DNA from 3 places in the Paenibacillus sp. Lou8.1 genome. Region 2 is predicted to be linked to each of the others. Evidence: riboswitches for the same ligand, from Rfam matches in the RefSeq annotation. Region 2 holds a riboswitch; each other region holds the start of a gene.
What was found. Region 2 has a riboswitch for cobalamin ahead of NLX78_RS20880 (ABC transporter substrate-binding protein). Riboswitches for the same ligand answer to the same signal wherever they lie in the genome.
Positions count from the first base shown of each region.

Region 1: it holds a riboswitch for cobalamin, as region 2 does, so the genes downstream of both, NLX78_RS05730 (ABC transporter substrate-binding protein) here and NLX78_RS20880 (ABC transporter substrate-binding protein) in region 2, are expected to answer to the same signal.
Region 3: it holds a riboswitch for cobalamin, as region 2 does, so the genes downstream of both, cobJ (precorrin-3B C(17)-methyltransferase) here and NLX78_RS20880 (ABC transporter substrate-binding protein) in region 2, are expected to answer to the same signal.

Region 1 is NZ_JANAVN010000003.1:186,292-194,197, forward strand. Features, by position in the region: gene NLX78_RS05720 (nucleobase:cation symporter-2 family protein) at 1-446, shown strand, start outside; gene NLX78_RS05725 (hypothetical protein) at 529-1,599, opposite strand; cobalamin riboswitch at 2,684-2,887, shown strand; gene NLX78_RS05730 (ABC transporter substrate-binding protein) at 3,105-4,685, shown strand; gene nikB (nickel ABC transporter permease) at 4,701-5,630, shown strand; gene NLX78_RS05740 (ABC transporter permease) at 5,645-6,460, shown strand; gene NLX78_RS05745 (ATP-binding cassette domain-containing protein) at 6,460-7,377, shown strand; gene NLX78_RS05750 (ABC transporter ATP-binding protein) at 7,374-7,906, shown strand, end outside.
Region 2 is NZ_JANAVN010000015.1:156,575-164,480, forward strand. Features, by position in the region: gene NLX78_RS20850 (cobyric acid synthase) at 1-89, opposite strand, end outside; gene cobS (adenosylcobinamide-GDP ribazoletransferase) at 128-997, opposite strand; gene cobU (bifunctional adenosylcobinamide kinase/adenosylcobinamide-phosphate guanylyltransferase) at 994-1,554, opposite strand; gene cobT (nicotinate-nucleotide--dimethylbenzimidazole phosphoribosyltransferase) at 1,551-2,621, opposite strand; gene NLX78_RS20870 (ABC transporter ATP-binding protein) at 2,665-3,498, opposite strand; gene NLX78_RS20875 (FecCD family ABC transporter permease) at 3,495-4,541, opposite strand; gene NLX78_RS20880 (ABC transporter substrate-binding protein) at 4,538-5,545, opposite strand; cobalamin riboswitch at 5,754-5,947, opposite strand; gene NLX78_RS20885 (histidine phosphatase family protein) at 6,070-6,828, opposite strand; gene cbiB (adenosylcobinamide-phosphate synthase CbiB) at 6,873-7,844, opposite strand; gene cobD (threonine-phosphate decarboxylase CobD) at 7,834-7,906, opposite strand, start outside.
Region 3 is NZ_JANAVN010000007.1:253,997-261,902, forward strand. Features, by position in the region: gene NLX78_RS12480 (cobalt-precorrin-5B (C(1))-methyltransferase) at 1-317, opposite strand, end outside; gene NLX78_RS12485 (precorrin-8X methylmutase) at 392-1,036, opposite strand; gene cobK (precorrin-6A reductase) at 1,207-1,986, opposite strand; gene NLX78_RS12495 (sirohydrochlorin chelatase) at 1,983-3,020, opposite strand; gene cobJ (precorrin-3B C(17)-methyltransferase) at 3,113-4,912, opposite strand; cobalamin riboswitch at 5,223-5,408, opposite strand; gene NLX78_RS12505 (LOG family protein) at 5,466-6,020, opposite strand; gene NLX78_RS12510 (uroporphyrinogen-III synthase) at 6,239-7,090, opposite strand; gene NLX78_RS12515 (GerAB/ArcD/ProY family transporter) at 7,192-7,906, opposite strand, start outside.

The DNA.
Region 1 (7,906 bases), on a different contig from region 2:
CAGCTTTCTCGCAAAATGTTGGCCTGATCTCACTCACACGCGTCAAATCGCGGAACGTTATTTTTGCTGCGGGCGGTATCATGGTTGTTCTCGGTTTGCTGCCTAAGCTGGCTGCCTTAACGACAGTGATTCCTAACGCTGTGCTGGGCGGGGCGATGATCGTCATGTTTGGCTCGGTTGCTGCATCAGGCATGTCTATTTTGTCAGAAGTGGATCTGCGGAAGGAAAGCAATCTGCTGATCGCAGCATGCAGTATTGCCGTGGGCCTAGGCTCTGCCGTTCTGCCACAAATGTTCGACCAGCTGCCGAGCTTTGCTAAAATGCTGCTGCAAAATGGTATCGTTTCGGGCTCGATTACAGCGATTGTCTTGAACATTGTTTTGACGAGAAAACAAGGGGAATCGGTCAAAAGCGTGACGGTTCAGGAGGTTCCACAGAAGGTTTGATGATTAGGAATAAATAAAGATAGCCGGAGAGAGGACGTATGCCTCTTTTCCGGCTTTTTGGCATGGAGTTATCCAGAACTGGTTATTTATTAAGCAGCATGAAGTTATTGATGAAACCCTCTTCCTGTATAAAGATCGGGGTTTGAATTTTCGAAGTAAAGTCATAATAGTACACGCCGCGTCCTTCCTCCTGATTTTTCTGAGAGGCGCTGCCTAAATAGTAGATACCCTTGCCGTCTGGGGACATATAGATAAAGCTGCGGGATGAAATGGGTAGCTCTAATTTGGTGCGTTTTCCAGTCACAATATCGACAAGGCTATACTCGGGGTTGCTGTGATTAATGAAACGGGCAGTGACTAGGAGCAACTGATCATTACTGCTGGACAATGATAAGATTTGTTCGTTCTTTAGTGTAATGACAGACCGCTCTTGTTTAGTGGCGTTGTTGATTTCTGTAACCTTGTAGTCCGGAGGGAGCATAGTGGACTGTTTCTTGGTTGCGATGTCTCTTTGTTTATCTCGTCCATTTTCGGAAAATTGGGAAATGTACGTTGCGCTTTTGCTAGAGTTGTAAGATACAGACCAAGTATTCATATCCTGATTTTCATCATGTAAGAACTGCATTGTATGAGTCGATTTATTGTAGAAAATCGTTTTAAGTGTACGTTCTCCTTTTTTGACCGCAGCTAGAACAAGTGGACCTTCTGGAGTAGTTGGCACTATACGATTAATGGCAAATAAATTATCGGATAATTGTTCAGTTTTTTTTGAATTTAAGTCGTACGAAAATAGTTGGTCTCCCTTATCATCCACATCGGCAGAGTAATAAATTTTGTGATCAGGTAAGGACACCACGGAAAGTGGGTATTGAGAGGTATAAGGAACATCGGCCAGTTTGGTCATTTTTTTACTGCTTAAGTCATACGTCATGACCCGCATAACCATACCTTTATCTGTATTTTTCCCATTCATATATTCTGTATAAGTCATAGATAGGTATTGGCCTTGTTCTGAAGGAATTGTTTTTTTGCTTGATTGAACTTCTTTTGATGGGATTGACTGCGTTGATGGAGAAGAAGATGGTGAGCAGGCAGACAATAGAGTTGGAACGAGCAAGAAAACTATAATGAAGCGAAAGCTGCTTGTTTTCAAAAGGAAACATCCTTTCTAAGATGAAGAATTTAATAAATCGATTAATAAAATACGGAAAAGGATAGGGTGTAGGCCCCATCCTTGTTCCAGCATGAAGATATTAGAACGTATAAAAATATCTTCCCGAAAATGAGAGAGACGAACTCCATGTTAAGCCTAAATCCTGTACACCTGTTTTCCAAATATCAATAACAGCATCTGGCAGGCTTCCATTATCGGCTTTATAAAAAGTATAAGCGACATCATTGTCAGTGTTTCTTACAGAGATTTTAGTATTAAACTTCGGATTATCAATAGCTCCTTTTGTTGCGCAATCGCCTCTTTGTAGTGAATTGGAATTTTCACCTGTAGAGTCCGTAAAGTTTGTCCCTCTTCCTGTGCCTTGAACCTCACCGCTCGAAGTTCCGGTGATGACAATTTCATTATTATGTGCTCCGTATGTATAAGTCTCAGGTGCTTTGCGTGTTCCGCGTGGTTCCCCAAATGAATACTAGGAGCTTGATAATCTACTAGAAGAATTTGCTAGAGTGGTAGGAAGGGGCATGGTATAATCTAAATTATGGATTTTGAATAGTGGTGGATGTTTTCGGACCACGGTGCAGCTTCCCGAAAGGGGGTGAAGCCGATGGTCACACTTGTATCGTGCTACGATGTGTTGCGTTGGATGGTTACGTTACTAAGCCTGGTGTTTAGTATTCGTAAACTTTATCGCTGGCTGCGTCGGAAATTTCGGAACAAGCGAAAACCCACCGCGTAATTAGGTTAGGCGCCTAACGGTGGGTTTAGCTAAGTATTTAGCGCGCCGTGGTGGTGATCCACAGCCTTTCAAGTCCTAAGAGTCTTTGCCGTTGGCGCGGCGAAGACTCTTTTTAGTATACGGACACGAAGGTTATCTCTATACCTAATTTTAGCACGTTCATTTCGTGCACGCAATGAATAGCCATTACCTTCATTCTCGCCATATTGTTCAAATTTAAATTATTGTGCAGCATTTATTGACAAGCCTGTGACAACAAAATAAGATCGTAATGGAAAGAAATAAAGGAAGAAAACAGGTGTGAGCCGGACGACTCTATGTACGGGGTTTTGTTGAGACCATGTGGATAGTTGTTGAGCGTGTTCACTTAAAAGGGAAGTTCGGTTGATTCCGACACGGGCCCGCCACTGTATACAGGCATCAGCAGGATACTGCTGGAGCTTTCAGAACAGCCACTGGAACTGTGAAGAACCGGGAAGGCCTGAAAGATACGCTTGGAGTCAGGAGACCTGCCTGTTTTGACATCACTGTCAGACCCACGGGATGCTGGGGAGGTGGTTAGGCGTGCTGCATACGGAATGTCTGAAACCGATCTGATCCCTTCTATGTTTTTGGAGTTGGCTTCGAGGTGTGTTTTGACATTTTATAATGAAAGCATTTCTGACTGCTGATCAAGTGGTCCGGAATGCTTTTTTCGCGTTTTGCGTTAGGTTTATATGATTTTACAAGATAGAGGGGGATTCATCGAATGATTAGCAATCGTAGCAGGCGCTCATGGTTGATATGTACAGGGGTGATGCTGTTACTGGCAGTTATGGCTCTTTCGGGATGTACTAGCAATAAGACGTCGAATAGCTCCGGCAAAGATGAGAACGCGTCAGCACAACAAACAGCGACAGGTAAAAAGCTGGTAATGGCGTATACATGGAAACCGTCAGGTGTTGACCCGCACGGAGATAATAGCTGGGATGTGATGCGATCCGGTGCAGGTGAGACACTGGTACGTTTGAATGAAAAGCTGGAGCCTGTGGCTTGGCTGGCAAAGGAGTGGAAGCAGGATAGTCCTACAGTTTGGACGTTCAGCTTGCAGGATAAAGTCACTTTTCATAATGGAAAGAGTATGGATGCAGCAAGTGTAAAAGCATCTTTGCTACGCTCTATCGAGAAAAGCCATCTGGCGAAGGATTTACTGAATGTGAAGTCCATTGATGTAAGCGGCCCGCTGGCCTTAAAGATCACGACAAACCAGCCGAATGCGGCGTTGGTGTCCAATCTAGCTGATCCATCGACGATTGTACTGGATGTGGCATCGATGAAAGATGAGCAGAGCTACCCAGCGATGACAGGCGCCTTTAAAATCAAAGCGTTCAACAAGGACCAATCCTTGATCGTAGAGCGTTATGACGGATATTGGGGCGAGAAGGCACGATTGGCTGAAGCGACGATGAAGTTCATTACGGACGGGAATTCGCGCCTGATGGCGCTGCAATCCGGCGAGGTGGACGTAGCGACGGATATTCCGGTTGATAACGCAGAGGTACTGAAAAAGAACGACAAGCTACAAGTGCTGTCGGCTCCCTCCTTGCGCACCCATATGCTCGTGTACAATATGGAATCCCCAGTATTCAAGGATGCGGCGAACCGTAAGGTGGTAGACAGCCTGATTCCACGCACATCGATTGTGAGCGCCGTCATGAGGGGCTTCGGTACGGAAGCAAGCAGTCCGTTCCCGAGCATTCTTCCCTTCGGTAAAGTTGAGCGTAAAGCGCTGGACGGAACGGCGGATCAGCTGTTAACGAAGGATGGCTGGCAGAAGGATGCCCAAGGGACATGGACTAAGCAAGGCAAGCCGTTCGAGGTTACGCTGCTGACTTTTCCTCAGCGTCCGGAGCTCTCTGTTATGGCTGAGGTCATCCAAAGCCAATTGCTGAAAGAGGGAATCCAGGTCAAGATTCGCAAGGTGGAAAATATCGACGAGGCGTTGACCAAAAACGATTGGGATTTTGCTATGTACAGTATGCTTACTGCTCATACAGGAGAGCCACAATATTTTATGGACATGTTTTATTCTTCGAAAAGTGAAGCCAATGTAAGCCGTTATAGTTCCAAACCGCTGGAGAGTATTCTTAACAGCTTGAAGCTGGCGAAGGATACAGCGCAGCGTAATGCTGTGACACTACAAGCGCTGGATATCATCAATACGAATTTGCCACAGTCGTTCATTGTGCATCCTGACAATGTGTTCGGTGTGAAAAAAGGGGTAGAGGGTTTTACACCCCATCCGATCGAGTATTACTACATTACAGCGCAATCCGATATTGCGGAATAACGAGCGGCGTATCCTATGATTCGTTTTATACTGAAACGTGTGGCGCAGCTGCTCATCATTGTATTCGTTGTATCCACGCTGACTTTTGTATTGATGCGGCTGGCTCCTGGAGACCCTGCTACCATTTTGCTCACCGCGCATAATGTTCCTGCCTCTGAGGAGGCGTTGACGACGCTACGGCAGGAACTGGGCTTAAACGAACCGCTTCATATTCAATATGTGAACTGGCTGCGGGATGTGTTCACAGGGCATTGGGGCACCTCGTATGTATCCAAGGAATCCGTGCTAGCCGAACTGTGGAACAGACTGCCTGCTACTGTGGAGCTAGCTGCTGCGGGCTTTGCCGTCATGACGGTGCTTACGCTGGGGTTGGGGCTGGCTGCCTCGCTAAAAATTAGCGGCCCATTGGATCGTCTGGGCAGGCTGTTCGCCCTGCTGGGATCGTCGATCCCCTCTTTTTGGCTTGGGTTTCTGTTGATCTATCTATTCTCCGTTCGCTTGGGCTGGCTCCCATCCATGGGAAGGGAGGATTGGACACATTTAGTGCTCCCAGCGCTGACTCTTGGTGCAGGTTTGGGAGCTGTGCAAGCACGTGTACTGCGCGCTCAAATGCTGGAGCTGGGTGACCGGAATTTTGTGAAAGCAGCGAAGGCTCGAGGCTTTTCCCGTATGCATATCCTCTTTTTTGAGATATTTAAGCATGCGGTTCTGCCTATAATTACACTGCTAGGTACCAATCTATCATTTATGCTGGCAGGTAATGTCATCGTAGAGACCATTTTTTCATGGCCGGGGTTGGGCAAGTATTTTATAGATGCGATTACACAGCGAGATTATCCGGTGATTCAGGGGTATGTTATTTTCGCCGTATTTTTAATTGTAGGAGTTCAGTGTTTGGTGGATGTGGTCCAGACGGCGATAGATCCGAGGCTGCGTTTGCGTTAAGGGGGAAGCTGAAAATGAAAAAGATACGGCTTTCCTTTCAAGGGAGCTTGCTGGCAGGAGGCGTACTGTTTGGTCTGATCGTGCTGCTTGGGTTATTGGCTCCATGGGTCGCTCCTCATGATCCTCTTCAAGTGGATCTTTTGAACCGTCTGGCACCACCCAGTCGGAAATATCCTTTCGGTACGGATCATCTGGGTCGGGATGTGCTGTCAAGGCTAATTTACGGGATTCGGATGAGCGTGCTAATCGCATGTGCAATTACTGTAGCTACGCTGTGCTTCAGTCTGCCTATAGGGTTGCTCATTGGTTATGTGCGCGGACGCGTGGATCAGCTGGTTATGCGTGGAATAGACGGTGTACTGTCTTTTCCTGATATTATTTTAACGGTGGCAATTGTGGGCATTTTGGGCCCAGGTTTTGTTAACATGACCCTTGCGATTATTGCGGTACGGTGGGCGGGTTATGTCCGGTATATCCGTAGTCTGGTTCAAAAAGCCTGTCAGGAGGACTACGTTCGATATGCCCGTTTATCCGGCAATTCACACGTACGTATACTGGGACGTTATGTATTGCCACAAGCGTTGCCACAGTTGTTGGTTTATGCGGTATGGGATATCGGACGCGTGGTGCTGATGATCGCTGGGCTGTCCTTTCTTGGACTGGGTGTACAGCCGCCCAAGCCAGAGTGGGGCGTGATGCTGCATGATGCAACCTCATATTTTCAGGTGGCTCCGCATGTCATGATTTTCCCGGGCTTGGCGATTATGCTATTCGTACTTGCCTGCCAGCTTTTGGGCGACCGCTTTTCGGAAAAGGGGGCGGCCAAATAGTGGAGGATCAAACAGCCCTTGGGTGCAAGGATACGATAGAGCAAGTGGCAGGGCGAAAACCGTTGTTACACGTGGAACATTTGGAAATCTGCCGCACAGGCGTAGGAGCAAGCGGAAGCGGGAGCAAACCACTGCTGCGTGATGTGAGCTTTTCCATATATTCAGGGGAGATTGTGGCCCTGACCGGACCGAGCGGATGCGGCAAGAGCCTGACCGCACAGGCAATCGCAGGCATGCTGGAGCCAGGTATTAATGTTACGCAAGGGCGTATCTACTATAACGGGGAAGACATTCTCCCGTTCCAGGAACGGCGCTGGCAAAGGCTGCGCCGAGAGGATATTGCCCTGCTCATTCAACAATCGCTGAGCGGGTTGAACCCGATCCGGACTGTCCGCGCCCAGCTGATGGACACGCTTAGACTGCACGGGCGGCGTCGGATGCCGCATGACCAAATGGAGCCGGAGCACGCTGATTCTGTCGCATCCTACACTGCACCGCAGCAAGTCCACCCGCTGGGCGTGCTGCCACGGATGCGGCAGCTGCTGAGCCGTGCCACGGAGATAGCCAGAGGAGGCGCTACTCCAGTGCGGGAGGCCTATTTGCGCTCTCTGCTCCGCAAGGTTGGATTTGCAAATCCTGAGCATATTTTGTCGTCATATCCTTTTGAACTAAGCGGAGGCATGTGTCAAAGGGTGCTGCTGGCTGCAATGTTAAGCTCCGGTCCGAGCCTCTTTATTGCCGATGAGCCTACTACGGCGTTGGATGTTATCAACCGCGATAAGGTTCTGGCATTGTTGCAACAATTGAGAGAAGACTTTGATCTCACCATATTGTTGATTTCACATGATCGCCAGGGTATGAGTCGCATAGCAGATCGAGTGTTGGAGATGAGCCCGGAAGGAAGGATGCACCAGTGATGCTGGAATTGAAGAATGTGACCAAAGCATACCCTGTCCGCAAACGGAGAAAAGGCTGGTTCAGCACGCAAGATAGCGAGCAGGCCGTGAAGAAGGTGAGTCTGGAGCTACGACAGGGGGAATGTCTCGGACTGGTTGGAGAAAGTGGAAGTGGCAAAAGCACGCTGGCACAATGTATTCTAGGGCTGGAGTCGTTGACTTCAGGAGAGATTTGGCTGGATGACCAGCCCATTCACATCGGAAGGATGAAGGATATCCATCTGTACAAACGAATCCAACTGGTCGCACAGGATTCGTCGTCCTCGCTCCATCCTCGCATGACCATACGAGATATTTTGGAGGAGCCAATCCACAACTATTTTCCCGGACGAAAAGCGCAAGCACTGGATATTTGCCAGTCTTTACTGGAATCTGTGGGGCTGGACACGGAATGTCTGGAAAAATACCCAACACAACTAAGTGGCGGGCAAAAACAGCGGGTATGTATTGCCCGAGCGTTGGCGGTGGAGCCGGATATTATCTTGTTCGA
Region 2 (7,906 bases):
GTCACCACGCTTTTGCCCACATCCGACGCTGTTCCTTGAAGCATCAATACGGCTGCCGGGTTTGTGTAGGACGGTTCGAAAGTTGACAATTGCCTCTTCCCCTTTAACGAATTCATTTCAAATCTGGTCACAACCCGTACAAAATGACAATAAACAACAATAAAACAGTCTCCAGCAATTCGTTTAAAGTTCCGTATATATCTCCCGTAAGTCCACCCAGTCGGCGGTTAATACGGTTTGCCGTGAAGGTTCCAACACCGTAAGCCAAGACCGGAAGCAACACAAAACCTAGCGAGATTGGAAGGCTCTCAGAATACGAAAGGAACGTCTGTAAGTAGGATCCTGCCAACGACAGATTCCCAGTCCCCCTTGTTGCTGTAGCCAAATCTGCCAGAAGATATTGTCCTACGGCAGCACTTAGGGTCACTAATACTGCCCAGAATACGGCCAACCCTACGCGGCCACCACTCATATCAGCAAAACGCGCAGCCAGCCCATCATCATTACGGGCTTTAGGCCAGCGTTTCATTGCATGTACCATAAACCAGCGGCTCCAAACCATCGGAAGCAGCAGCAAGCCAGACACATTCCGTTCAACCAGCACCGTATACAGCAAAGAAGCCTTGAGCATGAGTAGCAGCACACAAGCAATAACGCCCATAGCCCCTACACGGCTATCTTTCATAATCTCCAGCATCCGCTCACGAGATCGGTAGCTGAACAAGGCATCGGCCGCATCCATCCACCCGTCCAAATGCAATCCGCCCGTCAACCAAACCCAGACAACAAGCGTAAGAATCGCACACGGCAACGGCGGCAATACCATAGAAGTAAGCGCCGCAAAGCCCCAGACAATGATGCCAATAACCACTCCCACCAGCGGATAATAACTTGCACTGCGTTTAAGCAAATCCGGGGAAAAATCTATTTCCGCCTTCACCGGAAGACGCGTTAAAAATTGAAAAGCCGCCGCAACAGCCTGACGTTCGCGGCTCATAGCTTATATTCCAACTGTTTGAGTTCTACGGGAATGCCCGCCGTCACCAAAAATACTTCACCACAAAGACGGGCAATCCGCTGATTCATAACCCCACTCAAATCCCGATACAGCCGACCCAGCGGATATTCGGGCACAATACCGTCACCAACCTCGTTGGTTACGATGACGAGCTGCCCTGGATACTGCTCCACAGCTGCCGCCAGTTCATTAATGGCAGCTCTGGACGCAGCTTCGCCGTCCTCGCCTGCAGCCAGCAGCACATTCGACAGCCACAGGGTCAGGCAGTCGACTAGCACCATAGGCGCGGGCTGCGACGCTTGATCGCCACCAAGCCACTGTAGCAGCTCCGGTAACGCCTGCGCTTCCTCCAGCGTCTGCCAGTCGTATCCGGCAGACTCGCGCTGGACCCGATGAAGGGCGATGCGCTCCTTCATCTCCATGTCATAGGCTTGCGCCGTTGCAATGTAGCAGGCGCGCGAAGCGCGCGACATGCATAATCGCTCGGCAAAGCCGCTTTTCCCGCTGCGTGCCCCGCCGGTCACGAGCGCTTTCATCGCTGCGCGGCTCCCTGACCGTCCGATACGCCTGCATCGGCAAAGGTCGCCATTCCGCGCATGATGCGGCACGCCGCATCAATCAGGTGCAAGCTAAGCGCACCGCCTGTGCCCTCCCCGAGCCGCATGTCCAAATAAAGCATGGGCTCCAGCTTGAGCTCGCGGAGCACCGCCGCGTGCCCGCGCTCGTCCGAGGCGTGCGATGCGAGCATGTACGCAGCGCTAGCAGGCGCAAGCGCACGCGCTGCAAGGGCGGCTGCGCCTGAAATAAAGCCGTCCAACACGACTGGACAGCGATGTGCGGCTGCGCCGAGGATGACTCCTGCCAAGGCGGCAATCTCCAGACCGCCGACCTTAGTGAGCACGTCGAGCGCATCATTTGCATCTGGCTGGTTCACCTCCAATGCGCGGCAGACAACCGATATTTTACGGGTAAGCCCAGCCATATCTACACCCGTCCCCCGGCCTACGATAACTTCCGGCTCTAGCCCGGTAAGAGCACATACGACCGCAGCGCTGGCTGTCGTATTCCCGATGCCCAGCTCTCCGGTAACGAATAGCCGTGTGCCACCTTTGACCGCTTCTGCTACGGCTTCAGCTCCGGCCAAAACCGCCTGTTCCGCTTCCGTACGCAGCATTGCTGGCCCTTTAGCTATATTCGAAGTACCCAGGCGTACCTTACGATCCAACAGATTCTCGTGAGTGACATCCGCATTCACGCCAACATCCACCACCTTGACATCTGCGCCCGCATGGCGTGCCAGCACATTAATTGCCGCGCCACCTGACAGCATGTTATACAGCATTTGCTGTGTAACCTCAGCCGGAAAGGCACTGACTCCCTCTTCACACACCCCGTGATCCGCAGCCATGACCATAACCGTTTTACGATCAAATTCAGGCTTGTCCACTCCTGTAATTCCTGCTAGCTTGATGGCCACACTTTCCAACTTTCCAAGACTTCCCGGTGGCTTTGTTAATTGGTCCAAATGGGCTGAAGCTGCCGAGGCCGCCACCCCATCCGGCTGGGCAATGCTATCGATCAGCTGACGCAGCTTGTTGTTCATACCTTCCACTCCCTGCTCTTTTTAAGTGTGTTTCATCATTTATTTAATCTGCTGTATCCGAAGCACTTCTGCGCAGCAAGAGCTGCGGCACACCGCTATCAGGATGCGGAAGCATCACAGGCTCAACACCGTATACTCGTCGAATCCGATCCTCGGTTAATAACTTCGATGAAGCTCCCAATCCTTCAACCATTCCATCCTTGAGTACAAGCAAATCTTCGCAAAATTGGGCTGTCAAGTTAAGATCATGCAAGACCGCAATGATCGTCATACCCGTTTCTTGGCGCCAATCTGCCAGCAGTTCCATAAATTCAAGCTGATAGCGCAAGTCCAGATAGGTCGTAGGCTCGTCCAGCAGCAATATTCGTGGCTCCTGCACCATTACTTTTGCCAAAGCTACACGCTGTCGCTGTCCCCCACTCAAGCGGTCCAATGCTCTGTCCGCCAACGTGGTAAGACCCAATCGCTCCAGCACGCGATCCGTGATCGCCTCCACATCAACACCCTTTTCCCTGCCTAACCAGTCCTGATGAGGAAAACGTCCCATTTCTACGACTTCCCTGACAGTGTATCCCACTGGAGGAAGCCCTTCCTGTTGGAGTACGGCTATGAGTCGGGAAAGCTCTTTTCTGCTGTAGCTACCGACCTTTTTGCCATAGATATGAACGTTTCCCGAAGTTGGCTGATCTACACCCGAAAGCAGATGCAGCAAGGTCGATTTTCCACTGCCGTTCGGACCAATAATCCCCCACCAAGTTCCTTCGTCGACGCTCCAGCTTATATTCTTTAACGCATGGAATTCTCCATAGGCACGTGTCAGACCCGCTACCTCTAATGCCCGATCACGCACTTTCTGTGATTCACTTTGTTCTGTCACAGCAGTTCCCCCCTGCGCAGCTTCTTGTTCCGATACAGGAGATATGCGAAGAACGGTGCCCCAACAAAGGCCGTCATCACGCCCAGAGGAATTTCCGTGGGGGATAACAACGTGCGAGCCGCCGTATCCGCCCAAGCCATAAAAATGGCTCCACCGAGCGCAGATAATGGAACAATCATCCGGTAATCAGGACCTGTCACCAGACGAATGATATGCGGTACAACAAGTCCCACAAAGCCAATCACTCCACATACCGAGACAGCGGCAGCTGTCAGCAGCGTGGAAATGATCAGGACAGATAGCTTCGTCGCATCTACATGAACTCCCATGTGAGCCGCCTGACGTTCACCCAAAGCCAAAATATTCAGCACACGTGCCCGGTTCCATAGAAATACCAGTCCTATGACCACATAAGGTAAAAGGATTCCTGTATATGACCAACCGCGCAGACTAAGACTTCCCATCGTCCAGTACAATATTTCATTGACCGTCTCCTTCGACATGGCTGTCAGAAAGGAAACAACTGCTCCTAGAAAGGATTGCATCACCACACCCGACAAAATGAGACTTTGTGTCGGAATTTTTCCACCTTCCCGTGCCAACGTTAGCACCATCCACAGCGTCAGCATTCCGGTCGTAAATGCCACTAGCGGCAGCGTCCATATGCCAACAAATGAAAATTGAAGGCCCCAATAGATCAGTACTGCCGCTCCTACCGAAGCCCCCGAGGATACCCCCAGTGTATACGGATCAGCCAAAGGATTACGCAGCACACCCTGAAATCCGGCTCCCGCCAGCGCCAGCGCTGCTCCTACCAACATTCCCAGTAACACTCGTGGCAATCTGACCTTCAAAATAATCTGCTCTGAGGATGTATTCCAATCCGGTGTAAACGTATCGCCTAACCACGGAAGGTGGTTAACCAGAATGCCCGTGATCTGGCTGACCGGAAGCTTGGCCGAGCCGATGCCAAGACAGAGCAGCAGCGTCAGCAACAGCAGGACAAGACCTGTCCCTCCAAAGCCGATCAGTTTACGGTTCATTTGAAAATTTCAGGATACACGCCCTTGGCCACTTCCTTGAGACCTTCCGTTACGCGTGGACCCGGACGACTGATCAAATTATCATCCACGGCAAACACCCGGTTATGGCGAACAGCCGATATTTGATCCCATCCACTGCGAGCTTTAATGATTTCGCCGAGCGTCTGGCCAGTTTTGTCGTCCTTGACACTTTTGCTGTACAAAATCACGTCAGGGTTCGCAGCAATAATATTTTCTTCACTAATTTGGTACCACCCCTTCTGCGTGGCACCTACATTTTCGCCGCCCGCCAACGTAATCAGCTCGTCCATAAACTCGCCTTTACCAACTGTCCAGCCTGGTGAAAACTCGACGTATACCCGCAGCTTCTGCCCTTTACCGATATTTTTAACTCCTTCTTTCACTTCCGCTACATCTGCCCTCATCTTGTCAGTCACCGCTCTCGCATCTTTCTGATGATCGGTGATTTTTCCATACAATTCGATGTTAGCTATGACATCTTCAACTGTCTTCGGTTCCGTTTTAAAAATCATAATTCCCATGTCGCGCAGCTTGGTCGTAGCCTGTTCACTAAGTGATATCCCTGCAAAAACGACTTCCGGGTTAGCAGCAATGATCGCCTCTTCGTTCGGTTTCATAATACCGCCCACTTTAGGCTTTTTCGTAGCTGCTGCCGGGTAATCAGAGTAGTCGGAGACGCCAACTATTTCCTTATCCAGCCCGATGGCGAACAGCGCCTCGGTTTCTGCCGGGGAGACGGAAACGATTTTATCCGGCGCTTTTTTGAATGTAAATTCCTGTCCTGTTGCATCCTTAACTGTGAGTGGGTAAACTGTTTTGCCCGGAGGCTCTTGTGCGGTTACGGTCTTTCCTGGCTGCTGTGCAGAAGTCTGATTCTCTTTATTTTCAGCATTTTTTCCATTAGAGCCACATGCACTCAGCACAACTGCCAAAATCAGAACCAATAGACCTGTTGTCCAAACCTTTATTTTTTTTCCTGCCATGATTTGCACCCCTTCATAAAAAAATCGTTAAGAGCGTTACTTGAGCATCATCAGATATCTTCTAAATCCAGCCTTCTTTTCCTATCAAAAAAACCCCGCATCCTCATATTAGGACACAGGGGTCACGTTAGCGCAGATTGTGCGCAGGCGGCAGCTTCTTTCCGCACGGACAGTCACTGCGAACACGTCATCCTTTCCTCGAAGGATTATGGTGACAGGCGGACGGGCAGGTATCCTGACTTATGGTAAGATGCATGTCCTGAAATTCCTTCATATGCTTAGTAGCACATAAAGCAGGACTAACCGGCATGTTTCCATTTACAGTGGCGGGACCGCGCCGGACTTACACCGACTTCCCTTTTAACAGCGCAGGCAAGGGAAACCATAGTTTCATCACACTGCGCCGACCTCGTCTGCTGGATATTTGATGTAGTGGTAGTCAAGCCGTTCTTTTACTTGATGATTATAGGTTAAAATGAGGCGGCTTACAACCCAAACAGCCTCTTTACCCGCTGGTGTCTAACCTAATGAGGGAGCATTTCCGCTATGTAATTGTGCGGTCCTGCCAGCCTCAATTGAATCCTAAATGCTTCTCCCGGCTTCGGATTCAGACTCCAAAAATCATGGCCCGGTATCAGCATGCAAGCTAACTGACGAATTACGCCACCATGCGTAACGACCAAAACAGAGGGCGGCGCAGCAGTCAAATCCATGGGTTGAACTTCCATAGCAACACGCCATTCATACAGAGAGTCAAGAAATTTCCGCAAACGATTCACAAAATCTGTCCAAGACTCTCCTCCAGGAGGGGTTATCCGTTGCGGCTCATCAATCCAAGCGCGATACAACGACACATCCTTGAGCATGTCATACGTTTTTCCATCCCACTCGCCAAAATGAAGCTCTCGCAGACGTGGTTCCATCATAGGAGACATAGTAGATAGGGAACCTCCAGACGTCAATTCTGACTCCGGCACAATGATCTGCAAGGTCTGGCGACATCGCATTAAATCGCTGCAATAGATTCGAGCAAAGGACTGCCCCTGCAATTCTTCTTGCAAAGGCTTTAATTCCTGTTCTGCTCCTGGTAGCAAACCTAAGTCGGAGTGTCCCATATATCGACGTTCCTTATTCCATAAGGTTGTGCCGTGACGAACTAACACGAGTTCCATGTCCCAATGCAGATCTTCTTTAGCATCATATGGCACCTTATCCTCCTGTGAGTTCGGACTTTGTACGTATTCTACCGTCCTTTTTGCTGCTATATCTTGCTTCAAGATCATGTCACTTCCTGCTCGATCATTATTCAGTGTGTCACGCCTCACCCTCACCGCACCCATCCCAAGGCAAAACAACCTGCGGCTCCTAACAAACACAATCCTACGAACATACTGGACACGGCGAACATCAGCTGGATTGTATGCCGTATATCTTTCGACTCTAGCGGTCGTATCCAATCGCCCATGTATGCACGAAAAGAGCGTACGCCATGATACACATTATAGCCTCCAAGACGAATCCCCAGTGCTCCAGCAACAGCTGATTCCGGGAAGCCACTGTTCGGGCTTGGGTGCAGACGAGCGTCTCGCTTGACTGTGCGCCAGCTTCTAGCAGCATCTCGCTTGTACATCCACGCCGCTACGACAAGCATTGCCGCTGTCAGGCGTGCCGGAATGTAGTTAGCCACATCATCTAGACGTGCTGAAGCCCAGCCTAAATGCAGATACTTTTCATTTTTATAGCCAACCATGGAATCGAGCGTATTCACAGCACGATAAGCCAGCGCCAAGGGTGCTCCTCCGATCAGGGCATAAAAAAGCGGGGAAATAATCGCGTCCACGATATTTTCAGCGACCGTTTCAACCGTACCACGTACAATCTCAGGCTCATCAAGCTGTTGCGTATCCCGCCCGACAATCATGCCCAGCTCCCGCCGTGCCGCTGCCAGATCATCCGCCTGCAACGCTCGGTATACGGCCATTCCTGCATCCTTTAGTCCTTTGGAAGCAATCGTGGTCGCAATCAGCACCATTTCTGCGCCGACAGACAACCACGGATGAATCCAGGCAAGCAAGTGCAACAGCGCCCAGGCGAGCGCAAAGGAGCCTCCCGCCACAATGAGCGGAAGCAGTATACCCGCACGTTTCAGCCCCCGATCACTGCGGACCTGGCGACGAATCGCTTTTTCCAATGCTGAAATGGCATGTCCCATCCCGATGACTGGATGCGGCAACCACCTCGGATCACCGATCAGCCTGTCCAAAAGGTAGGCTGCCAGGATAATCAAGCTAACTGTCACGCCGCTGCTCCTCCTCCAGCACTTCACCCAATACAGACAGCAGCCTGTCGTTGGCTTCTGCA
Region 3 (7,906 bases), on a different contig from region 2:
CAGCTAACAGAGGCGATAATTTTCGCCTGATGCGTGGCATCTGGATCATCGCCACCGTCCTTGATCGTCGTGCAGGAAGCTTCGTCCGCGACCAACACAGGCTCGATCAGCTCAAACGCATGATCGAATCCCGCGGGCAGCGATATCACTGCTTCCTTCGGTGGAATGCCCGTGATGAGCAGTTGCACCGCTCCTTTGGCCACTGCAGCCGCACAAGCTCCAGTCGTAAAGCCTGACCGCATTGGCTTGTCCGGCGCGGGAGCTTCACCGCTTTTCATCCGTTTGGGCCTGTTGGCGGACGCCGCTTCCTTTTCCATGCCAATTCCTCCTTAACCTCTTCTGCTGATCATGTTCTAATTCATTTCATGATACAGCAAACGGACAACCGCATCTAGCGGACAGCCATTAAGGAGATCGCATTCAATGCTGCTACGACAATTGTACTGCCGCCCTTGCGTCCAATATTCGTAATGAACGGAATATCCAGCTTGCGCAGCTCGTCCTTAGATTCTGCTGCCGATACGAAACCGACGGGCATGCCAATCACCAGTCCGGGTTTAGCCGCTCCTTCTTTTACCAGACGGATCAACTCCAGCAACGCTGTCGGCGCATTACCAATGGCATAAATGCCACCTTCGCCCGCCTGAATCGCTTTGCGCATCGAAATAATGGCGCGTGTCGTATTCAGTCTTTTCGCTTCTTCCATGACATCAGGGTCAGATATGTACACATGCACATCCCCGCCAAATTGACGGATACGATCCTTGCTCAGCCCCGCTTGAATCATCTGCACATCCGCCACTACCTGCTGTCCTGCACGAATAGCTGCAATCCCGGCTTCAATCGCCTTTGGATGAAACACCATGCTGCGGCCCAGCTCAAAATCAGCAGATGCATGAATGACACGCTGTACAACGGGATATTGCTCTGCTGTAAAAGGATGCTCTCCCAATTCTTCTGTGATCATCTCGAAGCTTTTGCCCTCAATTTCCTGCGGCTGCACCGTTAGCGGTTTGAATTCTGTTTTAAAATCCATCGTATCGACCACTCCCTTATGGAAAATTAGAAAATAGTTTAGGAAAATGACAATTCATTGCTACAAAATCATAGATACCTCTTAAAAACACCTGTTTTAAGATGACTATATTTTAAATACATGCCAGAAGTCGTTCCTGATTAACTGAACTCGCAAGGGCAAGACTCAACTCAAATTGAAGTTTTCTCTTTTGCTGTGCGCAGTGCGTTAATGACTCCGTCGAAATGATCAAATACTGTGCCAAATTCCACTTCCGGCCTGGAAATCAAAAGTACGTGAATCCCCAGCTCCAATGCAGATTGAACCTTTTCATCCACTGCTCCCGTACGTCCGCTTTCCTTGGTGACCATCACGGTCGTGCCATAGTGCTTATACAATGCTTCGTTCATCTCGCGGGAAAAGGGTCCCTGCATGGCAATAATATTCTTTTGCTCCATGCCCAGTTCGCCGCATTTCTCCATATTGTCCAAGCGCGGTAGCATGCGTGCAACCAGACGAATCTCCGGGTCTCCGAGTAAATGCTTGGTGAACGTGCCGAGCGTCTTACTGCCTGTTGTAAGCATTACAGAGCCTTTGAGTTGCTTCGCTTCTAATGCGGCCTCTTCATAGGAAGACACAATGTGGAGCAATGGATGATTGTCATACACCAGTCCCGCCCGCTCGTAGCGAATATAAGGAACTCCGGATTCGCGAGCAGCTGTCATCGCATTCGCATGTGCTTCTTCTGCAAAAGGATGACTGGCATCAACAACCGCCTGTATTCCATGCTCCCGAATCATTGCACTCATTTCATCGGCTGTCATTCGGCCTGTACGTACGTCCAGCCCTGCTTCGGACAAGCTGGCTGCCGCGCTTTCGGTTACAACCGAGGTCAATACGTTGAAGCCATTGTCACGGATTTGCAGCGCCAATTCCCGAGCATCGCTCGTTCCACATAGCATGAATATCATGAGCCCTTCACCTGCCCGCTTCCATTCACTACAGATGGCGTATGTGAATGCTCATGATGGTGATCATGGTCATCATGGCTGTGAGCATGGACATGCTCATGAGTGTGATCATGGCTGTGTGTATGGTGATCATGATGATCGTGCTCATGTGCATGATGATGGTGATGATGCTCATGATCGTGGTGATGATGGTGGTGCTCCTGCGCCTCCAGACGGAACTGGCAGTTATCACAATTGGCCGTAACCTTGCCGAACAAGCCTTCCTTAGCTCGCTCCAGCACCAGTTCAATCAATTGAGGATGAAAACCAAAATATCCTCCCATTTCCACTTGTAATGTAGGGTGAGCCTCGGCAAATTCCTGGGTCATTTCTCCGATGCGCTTAATCAGCACACCCGTGAACAGAAAATAGGGAAGCACGATAATCTTTTTGGCCCCCAGTCGTACACAACGCTCCAATCCATCGGGAAAAGAAGGCTGCGTCACACCGATAAAGCTGCTCTCTACCCACGTATAAGAAAGCTGTTCCCATAGCATACGGGTGATTTTGAAAAAGTCACTGTTCGCATCTGGATCGCTACTTCCGCGTCCTAACACAAGTACCGCCGTTTCTTCGTCGGATACCTCGGCAAATGCCCCTACAGCGCTATTCATTCCCGCTGGAACTGCAACCGGACGGGCCTCTTTCAAGCGGCTTTGCAGAATGCTGACGATTTTCTCGTGAACGCCAATCGGGCGTCCATATACAAATTCCACCTGTGGATATTTTGCTTTTGCCCGATCAATAGCCATCGGAATATCAATTTTGGCATGTACCGCTGCGAACAAGATAATCGGAATGAGAACGACACGCGTCGCACCTTTCTCCACACATGTTTGCATCCCATCAGCAATGCTGGGACGTGCCAACTCCAAGAAACAGGTTTCCACGCACATATCCGGTACCCGGTCTGCCACTGCCTGTGCAAATTCCAGCAGTTCCTGGTTCCCCTCCGGGTCCCGACTTCCATGTCCAACTAACAATATTGCATCCACTGCTGTTTTTTCCTCCTCTTTAATAGGGATAGCCTGCATGACGCCCTATTTTATATATATGCTTGTATCCAGTTCATCAGGCCTTCAGTCCATTAATCACCACAAACCGCATTCACTTCTACCGTTGCTGGTGCATCTTCATGCCGGAAACCCGCAACGACACCTACACGTTTAAAAAATTTATGAAAACGCTCATTCGGATGCCCTTTTTCCTTATATTCAGCGATGACGTTCTCCACAATGTCAGTAATTTGATCACCCGGAATCCCTTCCGCTACGGGCTGAGCGGCATGAGCATTGCGACCGAATTTTTTGCCACCAAGGAAGAGGTCGTATCCTCCCTTGCGATAGACGATGCCGATATCCTCCAGCACCGCTCCATAGCAGGCCATACCGCATCCGTTCAAAGCAATGCTCGTTTCCTTGGGTGCCTGTAATCCGCCAAGTACAACCTGTAGATGCTCAGCCACAGGCACAGCGTCATCCTTCTCCATATTGCAGAAGTCGCACGCCTTCACCTTAAACACATCGCCAATCGGCATGACAATGAATCGTTCATCCCGCAGCCGTCCGACCAGTTCCTCGGGGTCTGCACACGGCACGCGCAGCACAATCTGATGATCTGGCGTGTATTCCAGTTCGCCATCATCACCCGCTACCTCGGCGAGCAGCGCCATCTGGCGAGCGGTGAACTTCTTGTTTCCCACCCCCGGGGAAACGCCCACCTCAAATAGCGCAGGCTTGCCAAAGCCGCCTGTCGCCATCCCGGCCGGGGCCCCCGCTCCGGCCACCGCTGCCGTTCCGGCGGTGCTCTCGGCGGTAGGCGCTTGCCCGCTCCAGCGAGCGTTGGCTGCGCCAGGCAGCTTGCCGCCAACAGCGAGGCGGCTTAGTGCCTCTGCCGCCAGCGATGCCGGGGTTGCTGCGCCGGTTTGCACAGCGGTCGTTGCCTGCACGGCAGCCATCGCTTGCGGGCGTGCCTGCGTCGCAACCGCAGCGCCGCTCGCGGAGGGTCCAGCGGGCGTAGTCGGGGCTGCGCCTGCCTGCGGTGCAGCCTCTTGTGCGCCCAGCGACCACGGCTCCGCTTCCGTGCGGAGCCGCTGATGTGGCTTGAGCGCTTGCTCGGTCGCATCCAGCGTGTATTTGCGCTGATATCCGCGCGGAGTCACGATCAAGCCGTCATACACCGTTGTCGAGGAATTGCCGATGATTACAGTCGTCAGCATCCCGATGTCATGATTCAGCATATCTTCCAGCGTAGTTACAATAACTTGCTGACGTTCACGATAAGCACTTTTCACCAACCCAACTGGAGTTTGCGGATCGCGGTAACGCAGCAAAATGGACTGCGTCTCCACAATCTGGCGGGTACGCCGACCACTGCGCGGGTTGTATAATGCAATCACAAAATCGGCCGAAGCCGCTGCTTCTACACGCTTCACAATCGTTTCCCAGGGGGTCAGATGATCACTCAGACTGATCGTGCAAGCATCATGCATCACTGGCGCCCCCAACAGTGAAGCACAGGACTGAATAGCCGAGATCCCTGGCACGACTTCTACCTCAACCCCGTCCTCGCGTCGCCAGCCTTTTTGCATCAGCACTTCGTACACCAGCCCTGCCATACCATAGACTCCTGCATCTCCACTGGAAATGACAGCTACCTTCTTGCCCATCTCTGCTTGGCGAACCGCCTCCTGCGCACGGCTCACTTCCTCTGTCATCCCTGTGCGTACAATCTCCTGTCCGTTCAACAACGGACGGATCAAATCAACGTAGGTATTGTAGCCGATAATGACCTCACTTTCGGCCAGCGCATCCAGCGCCCGTTTTGTGATATGTTCCATATCTCCTGGTCCAAATCCAATCACCAGCAATTTTCCTAATGGGCTCATCGTGCTCCTCCTATTCACCCTTTTCAGGGTAGCTATCCTATCTATTTCAATGATTTATGGACATCCTGTAACTCAAAAAACCCCATCCTACCCGGATGGGGTTTCTATGTACGTATCTCTCATCAGACGAACAAACAGCGTAAGAAGACACTATTTGTCTTCCTCCAGCCTGCCGTTGTTTTCCACCTGTCTGTTTACGCTTCAAACGCTGCTGCACGTTCATATCCACGCAAACCTCTAACCAACATGGAAAAAGCAACGTGTGCCTGATTTCCTGATTTCGTACACCCATCCTCTCCGCGAAGGTTAACGGTGCATACAGATCAAGGTAGGTCTCCTGGCTTGGCATCAACAGATTCTTTCGTCTTCCCCGTTTTTCACGAGTGACCATTTAAAAAAATCCTCTTCCTTACAGTGGCGGGACCGCTCGGGATTTGCACCCGATTCCCTGTTACCCTTTGCTCAACCGCAAAGGCACCTTGTCTGTCCGCTATTTGATTATGGGTCTTATCATAACCTTGCCTCAATCAGTTGTGCAAGCACGAAAAACGCTTTATTTCAAGTTCTCTGCTTTATTTTTTAACATATGTAGCAATTCGTCCGGGTCGGCAGAGATGCTTAGTAGCGCTGGATGCTCAGACCCAGTAAACCCTTCTTGCACGCTATGACGCACCATTTCTACTAATGGGTCAAAATATCCATTCACATTCAGCAGCCCAATCGGCTTGCGATGAATGCCGATTTGCGCCCAGCACAATACCTCGAACAGCTCTTCAAAGGTTCCCAAGCCACCCGGAAGGGCAATAAACGCATCGGCCATCTCGCTCATTGCCGCTTTACGCTCATGCATGCTTGCTACCTCAATAAATTCGGTAACTCCCCGATGAATGATCTCTGCATCAAATAACAGGGTGGGCATAATGCCAGTGACCTGACCGTCACCCGCCAGCATTCCATCCGCCACCTCTCCCATCAGCCCCCTACTGGAGCCACCGTAGATCAGACGGATATGATGGCGAGCCATGGCTTCTCCCAGCTTGCCTGCCGCTTCAACATATACCGATGAATGTCCAGGTCTGGACCCGGCAAATACACAAATAGAATTCATTAACGTCTCAGCTCCTGTCCTAAGTATCATGCATCGAAACTTATTCATTATATTAGCTAAATATTTTCGCCATAACAAAAATCTTTGTCGATGCATGTCCAACAAAAAAAAAGATAAAGACCTCGTAGGCCCTTATCTTTATTTTACGCTTTATCCAAAAATATAAGTTCATTTTTAGCATACTATATTTATAATTTCTATCTCATTTCCATCTCATTTCAATGACCATTCACGATCTTCAGACCACAGCCATGTACCGAATCGTTATGTTCAAAATATTTGCCCAGCTCCACCATCATCGCGCCCATGCGTTCTTCGGTTGGAAACACGACTCGATCAATCCCTTCTTCCACAATGGACTGTGCAGTCACCTTCCCTACTGATACAGCAATCACATCCTCACGGAAAGCTTCCAGTAAATCCTCGATTCGATTTTGCTCTCTCGCATATTGGGCTAAAAATCGAATTTGCGGACCACTCGTGAACGTAACAGCATCAACATTACGATGGATAACATCCTCCAGTAACGCCTGCAATTTTGCTTCCTCAGGTGGGATATGCTTATAAGGAAGTACCTGGCGGGTTACTGCCCCCTGCTCGTCCAGCCACTTTACCAACCGTGGGGCTGGATCGCCATGCAGTTGCAACAATACTTCTTTTCCCTTCAGATCGTATGGGGCGAAAGCTCCTGTCAATCCGATCAAACTTCCGTCCTCGTCTCGTACTGCTGGCGTAAAGCCACGCTTTTTGAGTCCATTGACCGTCTTGTAGCCCCGCGCTGCAATGTTGGAAGATTGCAGCAACTCCATAATCTGCTCAGCCACGCCCATATCCTCTGCCATATCGAACAGGGCATCCAGCCCCATACCTGTCGTGAAGATGTACCAGTCCGGAGGGTGCTTCACCCACGATACAACAGCGTTGCGCAGCTCGATATCATCCAGAAAAACGGTACCCTGGGCCGGGCGCTGTACTGGCTCCCCCCCCATCTTCACAACTAGCAGCGCCATTTCTTCTGCTTTACGGGGACCAGCAAGAGCGACTCTCTTGCCTGCCATGCGTTGTGCCATTCTGTTGCCTCCCTTGTAGATGTCGTATTTCTTTCTACCAAGTATACAATCAGAGGGGTAAAAGACAAATAAGAATTACTTTTCCGATGAATACAGTAATCTTATAAGTGGCCGTGTTCTGTTCTGCCTCCATGCTGGCTTTCTTTCTGACTACTACTATCCCGCTCTCCGTTAGATGCCCTATCATCTCCGCCTTTCCCTTTAGATTTGGGTCGGAGCAACATCCATAGCAACAAAGGCATGATAACAAAAAAAATGATCATCACCGCGGTCCACTCCCGGCTGAACTCATAAATTTGCACAATGTTGGAGAACAGCATAAACGAACAGACATAGCCTAACAAACCTACGGGCCAAACCATCAGGCTCCCCCAGGCTTGGGCAAACATCCGTTTTACCGCCAAACTGGTAACGTACAGATCAACCCCAATCTTCGTAAGAAAGGTCGGTACGGTCAGTACTGCCACGAACAAATCGAACCGATCCAGAAAGTCCGTTAGCTGCAATTGACGCACCAGTTCATACGCTGGATAAAACAGCCGTGACAAGATAGGAACACCAATAACCAACTCGGATAGCAGCACCAGCATGGTCAGAAAAGCGGTTCCGAGCAAATGCCCAAACCACGCACTACGCCCATTATAGCTCTTCCCAGAAATCACAAAGGGGACTATCATAATATCGGCCATATAACCCAGCATGCGCCAACTCCCCTTGATTACTCCCTCTACTTCTGGATGTAAGTAGGGTCTCAGCATTGAAAAATCCATATTACGCCCAAAAAAAAGCGGCATGGTCAACAGCGTCACAATCAAC